2 regions of the Klebsiella variicola genome follow, and region 1 is predicted to be linked to the other one. Evidence: predicted binding sites of a transcription regulator. Region 1 holds the regulator's gene; the other holds the start of a gene.
What was found. Region 1 encodes LexA, which represses DNA repair genes until DNA is damaged. Its sites were predicted from a motif close to TNCTGTATGTACATACAGNA; they were not measured.
Positions count from the first base shown of each region.

Region 2: dinB (DNA polymerase IV) is a predicted target of LexA. The motif match lies at 4,361-4,380, and genes of this name have one in related genera.

Region 1 covers NZ_CP010523.2:5,178,356-5,185,942, reverse strand. The annotation lists gene ubiA (4-hydroxybenzoate octaprenyltransferase) at 1-643, shown strand, start outside; gene plsB (glycerol-3-phosphate 1-O-acyltransferase PlsB) at 701-3,124, opposite strand; gene SP68_RS24195 (diacylglycerol kinase) at 3,253-3,621, shown strand; gene lexA (transcriptional repressor LexA) at 3,744-4,352, shown strand; gene dinF (MATE family efflux transporter DinF) at 4,422-5,738, shown strand; gene SP68_RS24180 (CsbD family protein) at 5,974-6,183, shown strand; gene zur (zinc uptake transcriptional repressor Zur) at 6,279-6,794, opposite strand; gene SP68_RS24170 (cupin domain-containing protein) at 7,044-7,532, shown strand.
Region 2 covers NZ_CP010523.2:4,412,053-4,419,639, forward strand. The annotation lists gene frsA (esterase FrsA) at 1-516, opposite strand, end outside; gene gpt (xanthine phosphoribosyltransferase) at 622-1,080, opposite strand; gene pepD (cytosol nonspecific dipeptidase) at 1,338-2,795, shown strand; gene SP68_RS20705 (GNAT family N-acetyltransferase) at 2,838-3,290, opposite strand; gene dinB (DNA polymerase IV) at 3,293-4,348, opposite strand; gene SP68_RS20715 (glycerophosphodiester phosphodiesterase family protein) at 4,509-5,369, shown strand; gene nqrM ((Na+)-NQR maturation NqrM) at 5,591-5,806, opposite strand; gene nqrF (NADH:ubiquinone reductase (Na(+)-transporting) subunit F) at 5,809-7,032, opposite strand; gene nqrE (NADH:ubiquinone reductase (Na(+)-transporting) subunit E) at 7,045-7,587, opposite strand, start outside.

The DNA.
Region 1 (7,587 bases):
TGGTCACGTAAAGCGTACCGCCCGTCGTCCGCTACCGAGCGGCGACGTTACCGAGAAAGAGGCGCGAACGCTGTTTATCGTTCTGGTGTTGCTCTCCTTCCTGCTGGTGCTCACCCTCAACACCATGACCATTCTGCTGTCGGTCGCGGCGCTGGCCCTGGCGTGGGTCTACCCGTTTATGAAGCGCTACACTCATCTGCCGCAGGTGGTGCTGGGGGCCGCCTTTGGCTGGTCGATCCCGATGGCCTTCTCGGCCGTTAGCGAATCGCTGCCGCTGAGCTGTTGGCTGATGTTCCTCGCCAACATTCTGTGGGCGGTGGCCTACGATACCCAGTATGCGATGGTGGATCGCGATGACGACGTGAAGATCGGCATCAAGTCCACGGCGATCCTGTTCGGCGAAAACGATCGTCTGATTATCGGTATCCTGCAGGTGGCCGTGCTGGCGCTGATGGGCGCGGTGGGCTGGCTGAATGGGCTGGGCTGGGAATACTACTGGTCGTTGTTTGTCGCGGCAGGTCTGTTTGGCTGGCAGCAGAAGCTTATCTTCAATCGCGAGCGCGATAACTGCTTCAAAGCGTTTATGAACAATAACTACGTCGGGCTGGTACTATTCCTGGGCCTGGCGATGAGCTACCTGTAATCCCCTGTCCGCTTCCCCCCGGTGTATCGGGGGGAAGCGAGGGCAGAAAACACCGCGTTACGCGTCATCCTGCGTGACGCTTTCAATCGTCAGCCGCACATCCGACGTAATCAAGTCCGCCAGCATCCGATAAACCTTCAGCGTCTCTTCCGGCTCGGCATCGCCGGTGTCGCTAATGTAGCCTTCATCGCGCAGGGTCAGCACCAGGGTGCTGAACACCGCTTTGTCGAAGAACTCCGGCGCGTTAATGCCATGCAGCACCGACAGGCGCTGGGCCACGGTACGACTCTCTTTTTCCAGCGAACTGCGGTTGATCGACGGGTTGGCGCTCAGCAGCCAGAAGGTAATGGCATAGCGCTGCAGCGTCTCGCGCGCGCCAGCGGCCAGCAGTTGCAGGGAGCGAGAGTGCGACGGATTGAGGCTCATCACCTCGCCATCGACGACGATCAGCTCCTGACGCAGCATCTCGGCAATCAACGCATCCACCACCCCGGCCAGCTCTGCTTTCTCCCAGCGCAGGAACAGCTCGGCCTTGAGGAACGGATACAGCGTTTCGACATGGCGCAGCACTTCGGTGCGGCTGAGCTGACGATGCTGAGTCACCAGGGCGGCTAACAGCGACGGTATCACCAGCATATGGGCAATGTTGTTGCGATAGTAGGTCATCAGCACCGCCTGCTCGCGCGGCAGGATGATGATATCGCCGATGGTGTCCTTCTCCACTTCGAACTTGTTCATTTGCAGCGCGTGGTCGATAAGCTCGCTGGCCGAAGCGGAAGGTGTCGTCGCATCTGGCGAATAGGGCACATTGCGCAGCAGCGCGAGGTAGCACTCCAGCTGTTGGGTGAGCTGCTCCCGGGTCAGTGAACGCTGACGCGAGGCCAGCAGCGCCGTGCAGCACAGGTTCATGGCGTTGGCCGCGCCGGCGTTGTTGATGCGCACCATCAGGTCAGCGGCGATGTTGTTCACCGTTGGCGTCAGCCAGGAAGGGCGGATGGCTTCGATCGGGTCGATGGCTTCCCGCCACTCCGGCACATGGTGGTTAAGGTAGGTCATCAGCGGCAGTGGTTCGCCGAAGTTGACATAGCCCTGGCCAAGGTTGCGCAGCTTGCTCAAGCCACGCACCATCTGCGGCAGGCTCTCTTTCTCTTTGGTGGCGCCGCGCAGCTCTTTAGCGTAGGTGCCTACTTCCATCACGTGTTCATAGCCGATGTAGATAGGCACCAGAGTGATCGGCCGGGTGCCGCCGCGCAGCATCGCCTGGATGGTCATCGACAGCGTACCGGTCTTCGGATCGAGCAGACGGCCGGTACGGGAGCGGCCGCCTTCGACGAAATACTCGACGGAATAGCCGCGGCTGAACAGCTCGCCAAGATATTCGCGGAACACCGTGGAGTAGAGCTTGTTGCCCTTAAAGGTGCGGCGGATGAAGAACGCGCCCAGGCGGCGGAAGATCGGCCCGGCTGGCCAGAAGTTAAGGTTGATGCCCGCCGCGATATGCGGTGGCACCAGGCCCTGATGATACAGGACGTAGGAGAGCAGCAGATAGTCCATGTGGCTGCGGTGGCAGGGGACATAGACAATCTCATGGCCGTCGTGAGCCAGCTGGCGCACGCGCTCGGCGTTATGCACGTTGATCCCCTGGTACAGGCGGTTCCAGGTGAAGCCGAGAATGCGGTCGGTCAGGCGGATCATCTCGTACGAGAAGTTCGCGGCAATCTCTTCCATCAGCGCGATAGCGTTCTGCTGAGCCTTCTCATGCGAAATTTTCTTGCTGCGCGCTTCGTCTTCCACCGCGCGGGCAATCGCTTTCGAGGCCAGCAGTTTATTAAACAGATCCTGGCGGGCCGGCAGACGCGGGCCGACGGCGGCCAGGCGCTGGCGGGCAAAGTGCATCCGGGCGACGCGAGCCAGCTTCTGGGCGATGATCTTATCGGTACCGTGCTCATCCGCCATGCGACGCAGCGACACGGAAGGCGAGAAACGCACGAAACTGTCGCGGCCGAGCCAGGAGACGGCGAAAAATTTCTGAATGCCGTTCAGCATCCGCAGCGGCGGATTGACTTCTCCTTTCTCACGACCCGGCGAGCGGCCGAACATGACCGAAACCGGCACCATTTGCACATCGAGGTCCGGATGGTTGCGGTGCAGATCGAGGTAGTCGTGGAACAGCTTGATGGACTCTTCTTTTGGCGTGTAATAGGTAAACACGCGCGGCCCACCGTGGATGAATACGTAACGCGGCAGCAGCGCGCCGTCGATCTCCAGCGGTTCAAGCGGGTCGGGTAAATCATGCGCCAGGCATTGGGCGCGCAGCGTCAGCAGGTCCGCCTTGGAATTATAGGGCAGGACGTACATGACCGGACGCGAGGTATCGAGTCCTAATTCCTGGGCAGGCTCTGCCGGAATAGACTTGCTTTTTACCAGCACCCGTAATGGTAAATTCAGTAATTTATAGTAAATTCGTTGCCAGCCGGACATAAACGATGTGAAGCCTCTGGTTAATCATGCAAATGCGCGGCAAGAATAACAGAAAGTGGGCAAAATTTCCGTTACCACGCGGCAAACGCGTACACTCATCGACGTCATTTACGTAAAAAGGTTTTGTGATGGCCAATAATACCACCGGGTTAACCCGAATCATTAAGGCGGCAGGTTACTCCTGGAAAGGATTTCGCGCAGCGTGGATCAACGAGGCCGCGTTTCGTCAGGAAGGTATCGCCGCCATCGTGGCCGTCGCGATAGCCTGCTGGCTGGACGTCGACGCCATTACCCGCGTATTGCTGATTGGGTCGGTCCTGCTAGTGATGATAGTCGAAATTCTCAACAGCGCGATTGAGGCGGTCGTGGACCGTATAGGCTCGGAATATCATGAGCTTTCAGGGCGCGCCAAAGACATGGGATCGGCGGCGGTCCTGCTGGCGATTATCATCGCACTGATCACCTGGGGAACGCTGCTGTGGAGCCATTATCATTAACGTTCTTCGCTAAGCCTCGCAAAATATAAACAATCTGCCGATTTTTGTGTGCCATGTGGTTCCAAAATCACCGGTAGCTGTATATACTCACAGCATAACTGTATATACACCCAGGGGGCGGAATGAAAGCGTTAACGACCAGGCAGCAAGAGGTGTTTGATCTCATTCGGGATCATATCAGCCAGACGGGCATGCCGCCGACGCGTGCGGAAATTGCTCAGCGCTTGGGGTTCCGTTCCCCAAACGCGGCGGAAGAACACCTGAAAGCGCTGGCGCGTAAAGGCGCGATCGAGATCGTCTCCGGTGCTTCTCGCGGTATCCGCCTGCTGACGGAAGAAGAACATGGCCTGCCGCTGATCGGCCGCGTCGCCGCCGGCGAGCCGCTGCTGGCGCAGCAGCACATTGAGGGGCACTATCAGGTCGACCCGTCGATGTTTAAACCCAACGCGGATTTCCTGCTGCGCGTCAGCGGCATGTCGATGAAAGACATCGGTATCCTTGATGGCGATCTGCTGGCGGTCCACAAAACCCAGGACGTGCGTAACGGCCAGGTGGTGGTAGCGCGCATTGACGACGAAGTGACGGTGAAGCGCCTGAAAAAGCAGGGTAACGTCGTCGAACTGTTGCCGGAAAACAGCGAATTTACCCCTATCGTTGTCGATCTGCGTCAGCAGAGTTTTACCATTGAGGGTCTGGCCGTTGGCGTGATCCGTAATGGAGAATGGCTGTAACGCCTGCCCCTGCGCAGCGTCATCTGATGCATGACGCTGCGACGTTTGTCCTCAATCAGGTCTCCGAACATGCTGCTCAACGCTGCCGATAAAGCGCTGTGGCGCCTTGCGATCCCGATGATTTTCTCCAATATCACCGTCCCGCTGCTGGGGCTGGTGGATACCGCGGTGATCGGCCATCTTGACAGCCCGGTATACCTCGGCGGCGTCGCGGTTGGGGCGACGGCTACCAGTTTCCTCTTCATGCTGCTGCTGTTTTTGCGCATGAGCACCACCGGGCTCACCGCTCAGGCCTGGGGTGCCAAAGATCCGCTGCGACTGGCGCGGGCGCTGGTGCAGCCGCTGGCCCTGGCGCTGGGCGCCGGGGTTCTCATCATCCTGTTTCGCCTGCCGCTGATTAACCTCGCTCTGCATATTGTTGGCGGCAGTGAGGCGGTGCTTGAGCAGGCACGGCGGTTCCTTGAAATTCGCTGGCTCAGCGCCCCCGCTTCGCTGGCCAACCTGGTGCTGCTCGGCTGGCTGCTGGGAGTCCAGTACGCACGGGCGCCGGTGATTCTGCTGGTGGTCGGTAATCTGTTGAATATTGTGCTCGACCTGTGGCTGGTGATGGGCCTGCGGATGAACGTCCAGGGGGCTGCGCTGGCCACGGTCACCGCGGAGTACGCCACTCTCATTATTGGCCTGATGATGGCGAAGCGGGTGCTGACGCTGCGCGGCGTGTCGCTGGCAATGCTGAAAAACGCCTGGCGCGGGGATCTGCGCCGTCTGCTGGCGTTGAATCGGGACATCATGCTGCGTTCCCTGCTGCTACAGCTGTGCTTTGGCGCGCTGACCGTGTACGGCGCGCGTCTGGGCAGCGACATTGTGGCGGTCAATGCGGTACTGATGACCATGCTGACCTTTACCGCCTATGCGCTGGATGGTTTTGCCTATGCCGTGGAGGCCCACTCCGGCCAGGCCTACGGCGCGCGCGACGGCAGCCAGCTGCTGGAAGTCTGGCGGGCGGCCTGCCGGCAGTCTGGCATGGTGGCGCTGGCGTTTGCCCTGATTTATAGCCTGGCGGGGGAGTACATCATCGCGTTGTTAACCTCGCTGCCTTCTCTGCAGCAGCTGGCCGATCGCTATCTGATCTGGCAGGCCATCCTGCCGGTGGTGGGCGTCTGGTGCTATCTGCTGGACGGCATGTTTATCGGCGCCACACGCGGCGCGGAGATGCGGAACAGCATGGCGGTCGCCGCGGCGGGGTTTGCTGTAACGCTGCTTTCGGTCCCGCTGCTCGGTAACCACGGTCTGTGGCTGGCGCTGGCGGTGTTCCTCGCCCTGCGCGGCCTGTCTCTGGCGCTGATCTGGCGTCGCCACTGGCGACACGGCACCTGGTTTAGCTAGTCATTGCCGTTCATCACGGCCATCTATGAATTCCCGCGGTTGCGCGCCGCTTACCGGGGCAACTCAGTAGCCCGGCTCAGCGTAGCGCAAGCCGGGAAAATCGCCTCAGCCTTACCCATCGGTATGATGGTTAAAAATTCCGAATAACGAATCGGTACCAGCATTCTCATCTATAGTTAATACCATGTCCGGTACAAAACGGGCTGTAAACCCACCGAATGATGAGGACGTTATCATGAATAAAGACGAAATCGGCGGTAACTGGAAACAGTTGAAAGGTAAAGCCAAGGAACAGTGGGGCAAACTTACCGATGATGATATGACCGTGATCGAAGGTAAGCGCGATCAGCTGGTCGGTAAAATTCAGGAACGGTACGGCTATGCGAAGGATCAGGCTGAGAAAGAAGTCTCAGACTGGGAGCATAAAAACGACTACCGCTGGTAGCGTTCCGTGGCTCAAAGAATAAAGCATTTGTGTTAGTGCCTGTCTGAATGGCGTAAGGATGCGCCGTTAACCCTGTTTCCCGCTGCGGCTGACGCTCAGCGGGCTTTCTTTTTCAGCTGAATGGAATGGTCGTGCTGGCAGTGTCCCGGCGTGCTGCAGGCTTCGACTTCCACGCAGTCTGCACAAAGGCCGTGAGCTTCAATCACGTTGTGGCGCAGGGCAAAGCCCATTCTGGCCGCTAACGTATGCATGATATCTTCCACCCCTTCCGCCGCCTCTTCCTTCACCACGCCACAGCGGTCACAGATAAACATGGCTGAGCTATGGGTCGGCTGGTCAAAGAGATGGCACAGCACATAGCTGTTGGTCGATTCAACCTTATGAACAAAGCCCTGCTCGAGTAAAAACTCCAGCGCGCGGTAAACCGTCGGCGGTTTAGCCTGCGGCTCTTTGTCACGCAGGAGATCCAGCAGATCGTAGGCGCTGATCGCCCCTTGTTGCAGGCTCATCAGGCGCAACACCTCCAGACGCTGTGGGGTCAGGCGTACGCCGCGCTGCGCGCATAGCTTTTCAGCATGCGCTAACATCTCTTGCGAAGGGGTCTTATCCATGAGCATCCTCGGGTTGCGTGAATTTGAATCTGTTACTTTATCACGTTCCTCAGAAAACACCGAGAGCCGGCAGGTGATACGGGTCATACTTCAGATTGTCGGTACCTGCGCCAGTTCCGGGTGCTGGCCGCTGACTTTCGTGCAGACTACGCCTTAGTCGATCGCTAAAACCGTCCTGCCCGATTTAATCGCAACACGCATGACCCTGGGTATGCTATATCTGAAGTGTCTCATTTTCGGGAGAAAACGATGAAACGACCTGATTGCATTCGCCACTGGCGCGAACTGGAAGGGCCCGACGATGCCACTTATCCCGACAGCCCGGAGCGTTTTTCGATTGGCGCGCCGCTGGGGCGCGGTTTACGTCTCAACCGGCTGGGGATCCACCACGAGCGACTGCCGCCCGGGCGGCGCACCTCGTACCCGCACGCGGAGAGCGATGAGGAAGAGTTCATCTACGTGCTGGAGGGCTATCCGGAAGTGTGGATAAACGGCTATCTCTGGAAGCTGGAGCCAGGGGACAGCGTGGGTTTTCCCGCGGGTACCGGTATCTGCCACACTTTTCTCAATAACACCGAGCAGGAGGTTCGTCTGCTGGTGGTGGGCGAGGCCAACAAGAAATACAACCGCATCTATTATCCGCTCAATCCAGGCTATGCCGCGACGCGCCAGGATCGCTGGGTTGACCATCCGCCGCAATTCTTCGGTCCACACGACGGCAAGCCGCGGAAAAAGTAATCGACCCGGGGAAGGGGCGAAGCGCGGCGCACTATGCGCCTGTGGTTTATCTTTG
Region 2 (7,587 bases), 770 kb from region 1:
CTCCAGTTCGCGCAGCGAGCCCGGCAGCCGCTGGGCGGCCTCTTCATACGCCCGGTTGGCTAAAGCCTGCGCCTGTTCGGCCAGCTCATCGCCTTTAATATGCGGATAAGCGGCAATGCTATACAGGTTCGATGCATGCAACCAGTGGCGGCCGCTCAGCAAAGGATCGGCTTCCTGCCCGGCCTTTTGTTGCCACTGCATGGCCTCTTTCGCCCACTCAAAGATCCAGTTGCCGCCGCGATAGCCGATAACGGTATCGAACAGTTCTGGATCCGTTCGTTCGGCCTCGCTCATCACAATGCGCGCTTGCACATCGAGGATCTCCTGCGGGGTCACGCCGCGCCAGATCCACATCAAACGGTTGATCAGACGGTACCAGTGATCGACGTGATTGCCGCTCAGCGCCGACTGCATCGCCTGCGGTTTTCCGGCGGAAAACCGACGCACCAGCGTAGAGGTTTCGGGATGTTTGAAGCGGGGTTTAAACAGCGTTTCGCTGAGGTTAGCCTGTGACATGTGCAGCCTCCGTCGTAGTGCCACTCCTGTTATTGTAACCTGCTAAAGGATAAAAAAAACCACGCCCGGCAAGCCGGGCGTGGTAAATAGCACTGTCCTGAAGAATTAACGACCTGCGATAGGCGGTACAAACACCACGCCCATATCCCACGGCTGTTCAATCCAGGTGTCCTGCGGAATATCCACAACGTAATCGTCCACCAGCGGGCGGCCTGCCGGCTTGGCGAAAATGGTGACAAAGTGTGCTTTTGGATACATTTCGCGGATCGCCACGGCGGTACCGCCGGTATCCACCAGATCGTCGATAACGATAAAGCCTTCGCCATCGCCTTCCGCGCGTTTCAGCACTTTCAGCTCGCGCTGGTTATCATGGTCGTAGCTGGAGATGCATACGGTATCAACATGACGAATGCCCAGTTCACGCGCCAGTAAGGCTCCCGGTACCAGTCCACCGCGGCTGACGGCAATAATGCCTTTCCATTGCTCAACCGGCAGCAGACGGCTGGCCAGTTTGCGGGCGTGAATCTGCAACATGTCCCAGGTGACGACGTATTTTTCGCTCATGTGAAGTGTCCCAGCCTGTGTAATACGGCTTAAATAATGTTCGAGGGGGAAAATGGTTGCGCGAGATTATAGAGATCTGACGCACTAAAAACCAGTGTTAAGCGGTTTGCGCAACGCTTTTTGCGTTGTTTACACTACCTGCGGCGGTGGAAAGTGGTATTCTCAACCCCATCGCGCAAGCCCGGGCTTGTTGTGTATTTTAACGCTAACCCTCGTCCTGCAACCGCTGTATGCAGGAGTCTGTAAGGAGACTTACCGTGTCTGAACTGTCTCAACTATCCCCGCAGCCGCTTTGGGATATTTTTGCCAAGATTTGCTCCATCCCGCACCCGTCCTATCACGAAGAACAGCTCGCCGAGCACATTATGGGTTGGGCAAAAGAAAAAGGCTTACACGCGGAACGTGACCAGGTTGGCAACATTCTGATTCGTAAAGGCGCGACTGCCGGTATGGAAAACCGCAAGCCGGTAGCGCTGCAGGCGCACCTCGATATGGTGCCGCAGAAAAACAACGATACCGTCCACGACTTCGCCAAAGATCCGATCCAGCCGTACATTGACGGCGAATGGGTGAAAGCGCGCGGCACCACGCTGGGCGCGGATAACGGCATCGGGATGGCGTCCGCACTGGCCGTGCTGGCCGACGACAGCGTCGCTCACGGCCCGCTGGAAGTGCTACTGACCATGACCGAAGAGGCCGGTATGGACGGCGCGTTCGGTCTGCAGGCCAACTGGCTGCAGGCGGATATCCTGATCAATACCGACTCCGAAGAAGAAGGCGAAATCTACATGGGTTGCGCCGGCGGGATCGATTTCACCTCTAACCTGGCGCTGACTCGCGAAGCGATTCCGGCCGGGTTCCAGAGCTTTAAAGTAACCTTAAAAGGGCTGAAAGGCGGCCACTCCGGCGGTGACATTCACCTGGGTCTGGGTAACGCCAACAAGCTGCTGTCGCGCTTCCTCGCCGGCCACGCCGATGAGCTGGATTTGCGTCTGGTCGATTTCAACGGCGGTACGTTGCGCAACGCCATCCCGCGCGAAGCATACGCGACCGTCGCCGTCGCCGCGGATAAAGCCGATGCGCTGAAAGCGCTGGTGAATACTTACCAGGCGCTGCTGAAAAACGAGCTGGAGGCCAAAGAGAAGAACCTGGTAGTGCTCCTGGAAGCGGTTGATAACGACAAAGCAGCGCTGACGCAGGCTTCCCGCGACGGTTTCATCCGCCTGCTGAACGCCACGCCGAACGGGGTTATCCGCAACTCTGACGTGGCGAAAGGCGTAGTGGAAACTTCGCTGAACGTCGGCGTCGTCACCATGACCGATGACAACGTGCAGATCCACTGCCTGATCCGCTCGCTGATCGACAGCGGCAAAGACTACGTGGTCAGCATGCTGGATTCTCTGGGTAAACTGGCGGGGGCGAAAACCGAAGCCAAAGGCGCTTACCCTGGCTGGCAGCCAGACGCCAACTCGCCGGTAATGCACCTGGTGCGCGAGACTTACCAGCGTCTGTTCAACAAGACGCCGAACATCCAGATCATCCACGCCGGTCTGGAATGCGGTCTGTTCAAAAAACCGTATCCGGAGATGGACATGGTCTCCATCGGGCCAACCATTACCGGTCCGCACTCCCCGGATGAGCAGGTACATATCGAGAGCGTCGGCCAGTACTGGACGCTGCTGACCGAGCTGCTGAAAGCCATTCCGGCTAAATAAGCCCCACCACCGGCGGCAGTCTGCCGCCGGTTTTCCCCCGCATCACCTTAGCGCCACGCGTTTTTCCATCCGGTAGTTAATAAACCACTCCCCACGGGCCGCCACCCGCTGCTCCGCCACCACTTTAAATCCATGGGCCGTAAAACAGGGCTTTGCGGTAATGCTGGCGTCCACCGTCAGGATTTGCGCAGGATACTGAGCGCAGAGCGCCTCGATAAGCGCGCCGCCGATACCCTGCCGGGCGTGATCCGGCGAGACAAAGAGTAAATCGATATGCGTCCCGATGGCGGTGATAAAGCCAACCGGTTGATTGTTAACCACGGCCACCCGCCCGATTGAGTCAGCCAGCTTTTGTCGCCAGCGCGTCTCATCCACCTGTGCCCAGGCCGCAATCTGCGCCGGGGTATAGTCCCGGCTCGCCGTTTCCTGCACCGCGCGCAGAAAGATCTGGCAGAGCAATGGCAAATCGCTGTCGCGGTAAGCACGAATATGCATGGTTAAATCCCTAATAAAAGCTGCCTTTCCAGCTGCGGATCGAGCAGCGTCACATGGAGCCCAACCAGACGCACGCCCCGTCCGCCGCGCCGCTCATCCCAGGCTTTGTGGGCGGTGGCAATCAGATCCTCTTTGTTCAGCCGCGGCCAGACGTGCTCCTGAGTGGTCAGCTGGAAGTCATTGAATTTCAGTTTAATCCCCTGGCGGGCGATCAACAGGTCCGGTTTGACCTTCGCCAGCCGCCGCTCCAGTTCGGGATAGAGATTTTCGATAATCGCTTCGCACGCTGACCATTCGTGGATATCTTCCGCTAACGTCCGCTCCACACCCACCGATTTACGTTGCCGATCGTTATGGATTTCCCGCTCATCAATCCCGTGGCTGCGCTCCCACAGAATACGGCCGAATTTACCGAAGCGCTTGAGCAGCATGGCCAGATCGCTGTTCTGCACATCGCCACAGGTACGCAGGCCCATATTTTCCAGCTTCGCCGCCGACACCTTTCCGACACCGGGTATTTTCGCCAGCGGCAGCGCCCGCACAAACTCTGCCACCTGATGGGGAGCGATAACGAACTGGCCGTTGGGTTTATTCATATCGGAAGCGATTTTAGCGAGAAACTTCACCGGCGCCACGCCCGCCGAGGCGGTGAGGTGCAGCTCCCGTTCGATGGTCTGGCGGATCTCCTGAGCTATCAGAGTGGCCGACCCGTGACAATGCACGCTGTCGCTGACGTCAAGGTAGGCTTCATCCAGCGACAGCGGCTCAATGCGCGAGGTATAGCGGGAGAAAATTTCGCGGATATGATTCGAGGCTTCTTTGTAGGCATCGAAGCGGCCGGGAAGCAGCGTGAGATGCGGGCACAGCTTGAGCGCTGTCGCCGTCGGCATGGCGCTGCGCACACCAAACTTACGCGCAGGATAGTTCGCGGTACTAATCACGCCACGCTGTACCCGACTGCCGCCTATCGCGAGGGGGATATCACGCAACACCGGGTTGTCGCGCATCTCCACCGCTGCAAAGAAACAGTCCATATCGACATGGATAATTTTACGCATCGTCAGACTCAACACTGTATACCCATACAGCATAGCAAAAACTGCGCGCCAGTTTGATGCTTTTTTTACTGCGGTGGTCAAAAAAACGCTGACAACATAAAAGTGCAATAAATCATGTTTATTTTCATAACGTTAATCAACTAATCTGAAAGATACAATCATGAAGAAACGACTCACCGCCCTTTGCCTGCTGGCCACCAGCAGCGCTTTAGCTAACCCACAGCTGATTGCCCACCGCGGCGGTACCGGCGATGCCCCGGAAAATACCCTGCCGGCCATTAAACTGGCGCTGGAGAACCACGCTGAGGCCATCTGGGTCACGGTGCAGTTAAGCCGCGACGGCGTACCGGTACTCTACCGTTCAAGCGATCTCTCCGCCCTGACCAACGCCGAGGGTAAGGTCTCCAGCTTAACCGCCGCCGAGCTGGCGAAAGTCGACGCCGGCTGGAAATGGGGGGATGACAGCCACCCGTGGCGCGGTAAGCAGGCCACGATCCCGACCCTGCAAAGCGTGCTGCAACAGTGGCCGCACACTTTTTTCTATATCGATATCAAATCTCCAGATGCCGAACCGGCGGTGATGGGCGAACGCCTGCTGGCGGTGTTAAAAGCCACCGACAGCCTCGATCGCGTGCGGGTCTATTCCACCGATGACCGCTATATCGCCGCCCTGCCATCGGCTATTCCCCGCTTCGTCACCCGCAGCGAGACTCGCACTAAACTTGCGACTATTTCACTAAGCCACCAGTGTCAACTGAGCAGCCAGCACGAGGGCGAGCAGTGGTATGGGCTGGAGCTGAAGCGCAAGGTCGAGGTGGTGGAGAAGTTTACCCTTGGCGAAGGGATCTCCCCGGCAACGCTCACCTGGGATAAAGAGGCGATGGATTGCTTCCGCTCACAGGGCAAAGCGCACATTATTTTCTTCGGCATCAACAGTGCGGAAGACTACCGCACGGCGAAGGAGCTGGGCGCCGACGGGGTGATGGTGGATTCTCCGGCACAGGCGAAAAGCTGGCAGTAAGGGAGTCAACGGCTAAAAAGGCCACGAAAGCGGCCTCACATTGCTGGCATGTTGTTGCCGGGTGGCGGCTGGCGCCTTACCCGGCCTACAAAACCGAAGCAGCAGACCCGGCAAGCGCAGCGCCACCGGGCACGGAGCCGCTTTATGCCGGGTGGCGGCTGCGCCTGACCCGGCCTACAAAACTGAAGCAGCAGACCCGGCAAGCGCAGCGCCACCGGGCATTACAAAATACGCCGCTGCTGACGCTGCGCCTCGCGAGCGAGACGTTTCTTACGCGCGTCGCACGGTTCCGGACAGTCGCAGACTTTCTCCAGCCCCAGCGACGAGATCCCGCCGCAGCTGCCCTGAATGCTCTTGCGCTTCACCAGGTAGCCCAGCGACATGCCGAGGATCACCAGCGCAAAAATCACAAAGGTCGCGACAAATACCGTCAGCATCGTCAGCCTCCAAAGTCGTCGAGCATGATGTTCTCATCTTCGACGCCCAGGTCTTTGAGCATTTTTATCACCGCGGCGTTCATCACCGGCGGCCCGCACATATAGAATTCGCAGTCTTCCGGCGCCGGGTGATCGCGCAGATAGTTTTCATACAGAACATTATGGATAAAGCCCGTATGCCCGGTCCAGTTATCTTCCGGCAGCGGATCGGAGAGCGCGACGTGGAAGGTAAAGTTTGGGTTGTCGCGCGCCAGCTGCTCGAACTCATCATCGTAGAACATCTCGCGCAGCGAACGGGCGCCGTACCAGAAGCTGATTTTGCGCGTGCTGTGCAGCCGCTTAAGCTGATCAAAGATATGCGAGCGCATCGGCGCCATGCCGGCGCCGCCGCCGATAAACACCATCTCAGCGTCGGTCTCTTTAGCAAAGAACTCGCCGAACGGCCCGGAAATCGTCACCTTATCGCCAGGCTTCAGCGACCAGATATAGGACGACATGATCCCCGGCGGGGCATCCGGTACTTTCGGCGGCGGCGTCGCGATGCGCACGTTGAGCATAATGATGCCCTTCTCTTCCGGATAGTTAGCCATCGAGTAGGCGCGCAGGGTCGGCTCTTTCACCTCAGAGACATAGCGGAACAGATTGAATTTGTCCCAGTCTGAACGGTATTCATCGGGAACATCGAAGTCAGCATAGGCCACTTTGTGAGACGGGCATTCGATCTGAATATAGCCGCCGGCGCGGAACGGCACCACTTCACCATCAGGCACCCGTAATTTGAGCTCTTTAATGAAGGTGGCTTTGTTATCGTTAGAGATAACCTCGCACTCCCATTTTTTCACGCCGAAAATCTCTTCCGGCAGCTCAATTTTCATATTCTGCTTCACCGCCACCTGGCAGGCCAGGCGGCACCCTTCTTTGGCTTCGCGTTTGGTGATATGCGAAAGCTCGGTCGGCAGAATATCGCCGCCGCCTTCTTTGATGGTCACCCGACACTGGCCGCAGGAGCCGCCGCCGCCGCAGGCGGAGGAGACAAAAATCCCGTTGCTGGACAGCGTGTTCAGCAGTTTGTCACCCGCCGGGGTGCGGATCTGTTTATCCGCTTCGTTATTGATCTCAATAACCACGTCGCCCGCGTTCACCAGCTTTGAGCGCGCAGCCAGGATAAGCCCCGACAGCACCAGCACAATCAGCGTGAACATCACGACGCCAAGAATAATTTCCATACTTATTCGCCCTTATAGCTGCACGCCGGAGAAGGACATAAAGCCCAGCGCCATCAACCCGGTGGTGATAAAGGTGATCCCTAACCCGCGCAGACCGGCGGGCACGTTGGCGTACTTCATTTTTTCGCGGATCCCCGCCATCGCCACGATCGCCAGCATCCAGCCGATGCCGGAGCCGAAGCCGTAGACGATGGATTCCGGGAAGTTGTAATCACGCTGCACCATGAACGACACGCCGCCGAAAATGGCGCAGTTAACGGCGATAAGCGGCAGGAAGATCCCTAACGCGTTATAGAGTGCCGGGAAGTACTTATCGAGGATCATCTCCAGGATCTGCACCAGCGCCGCAATCACCCCGATAAAGGTGATGAAGTTCAGGAAGCTGAGATCTACGCCTTCCACCAGCGCGCCGTCGCGCAGCACCAGGTTATAGACCAGGTTGTTGATTGGCACAGCAAGACCCAGCACCACCGTCACTGCGACGCCGAGGCCGAAGGCGGTGGAGACCTTTTTCGACACCGCGAGGAAGGTACACATCCCGAGGAAGAAGGCCAG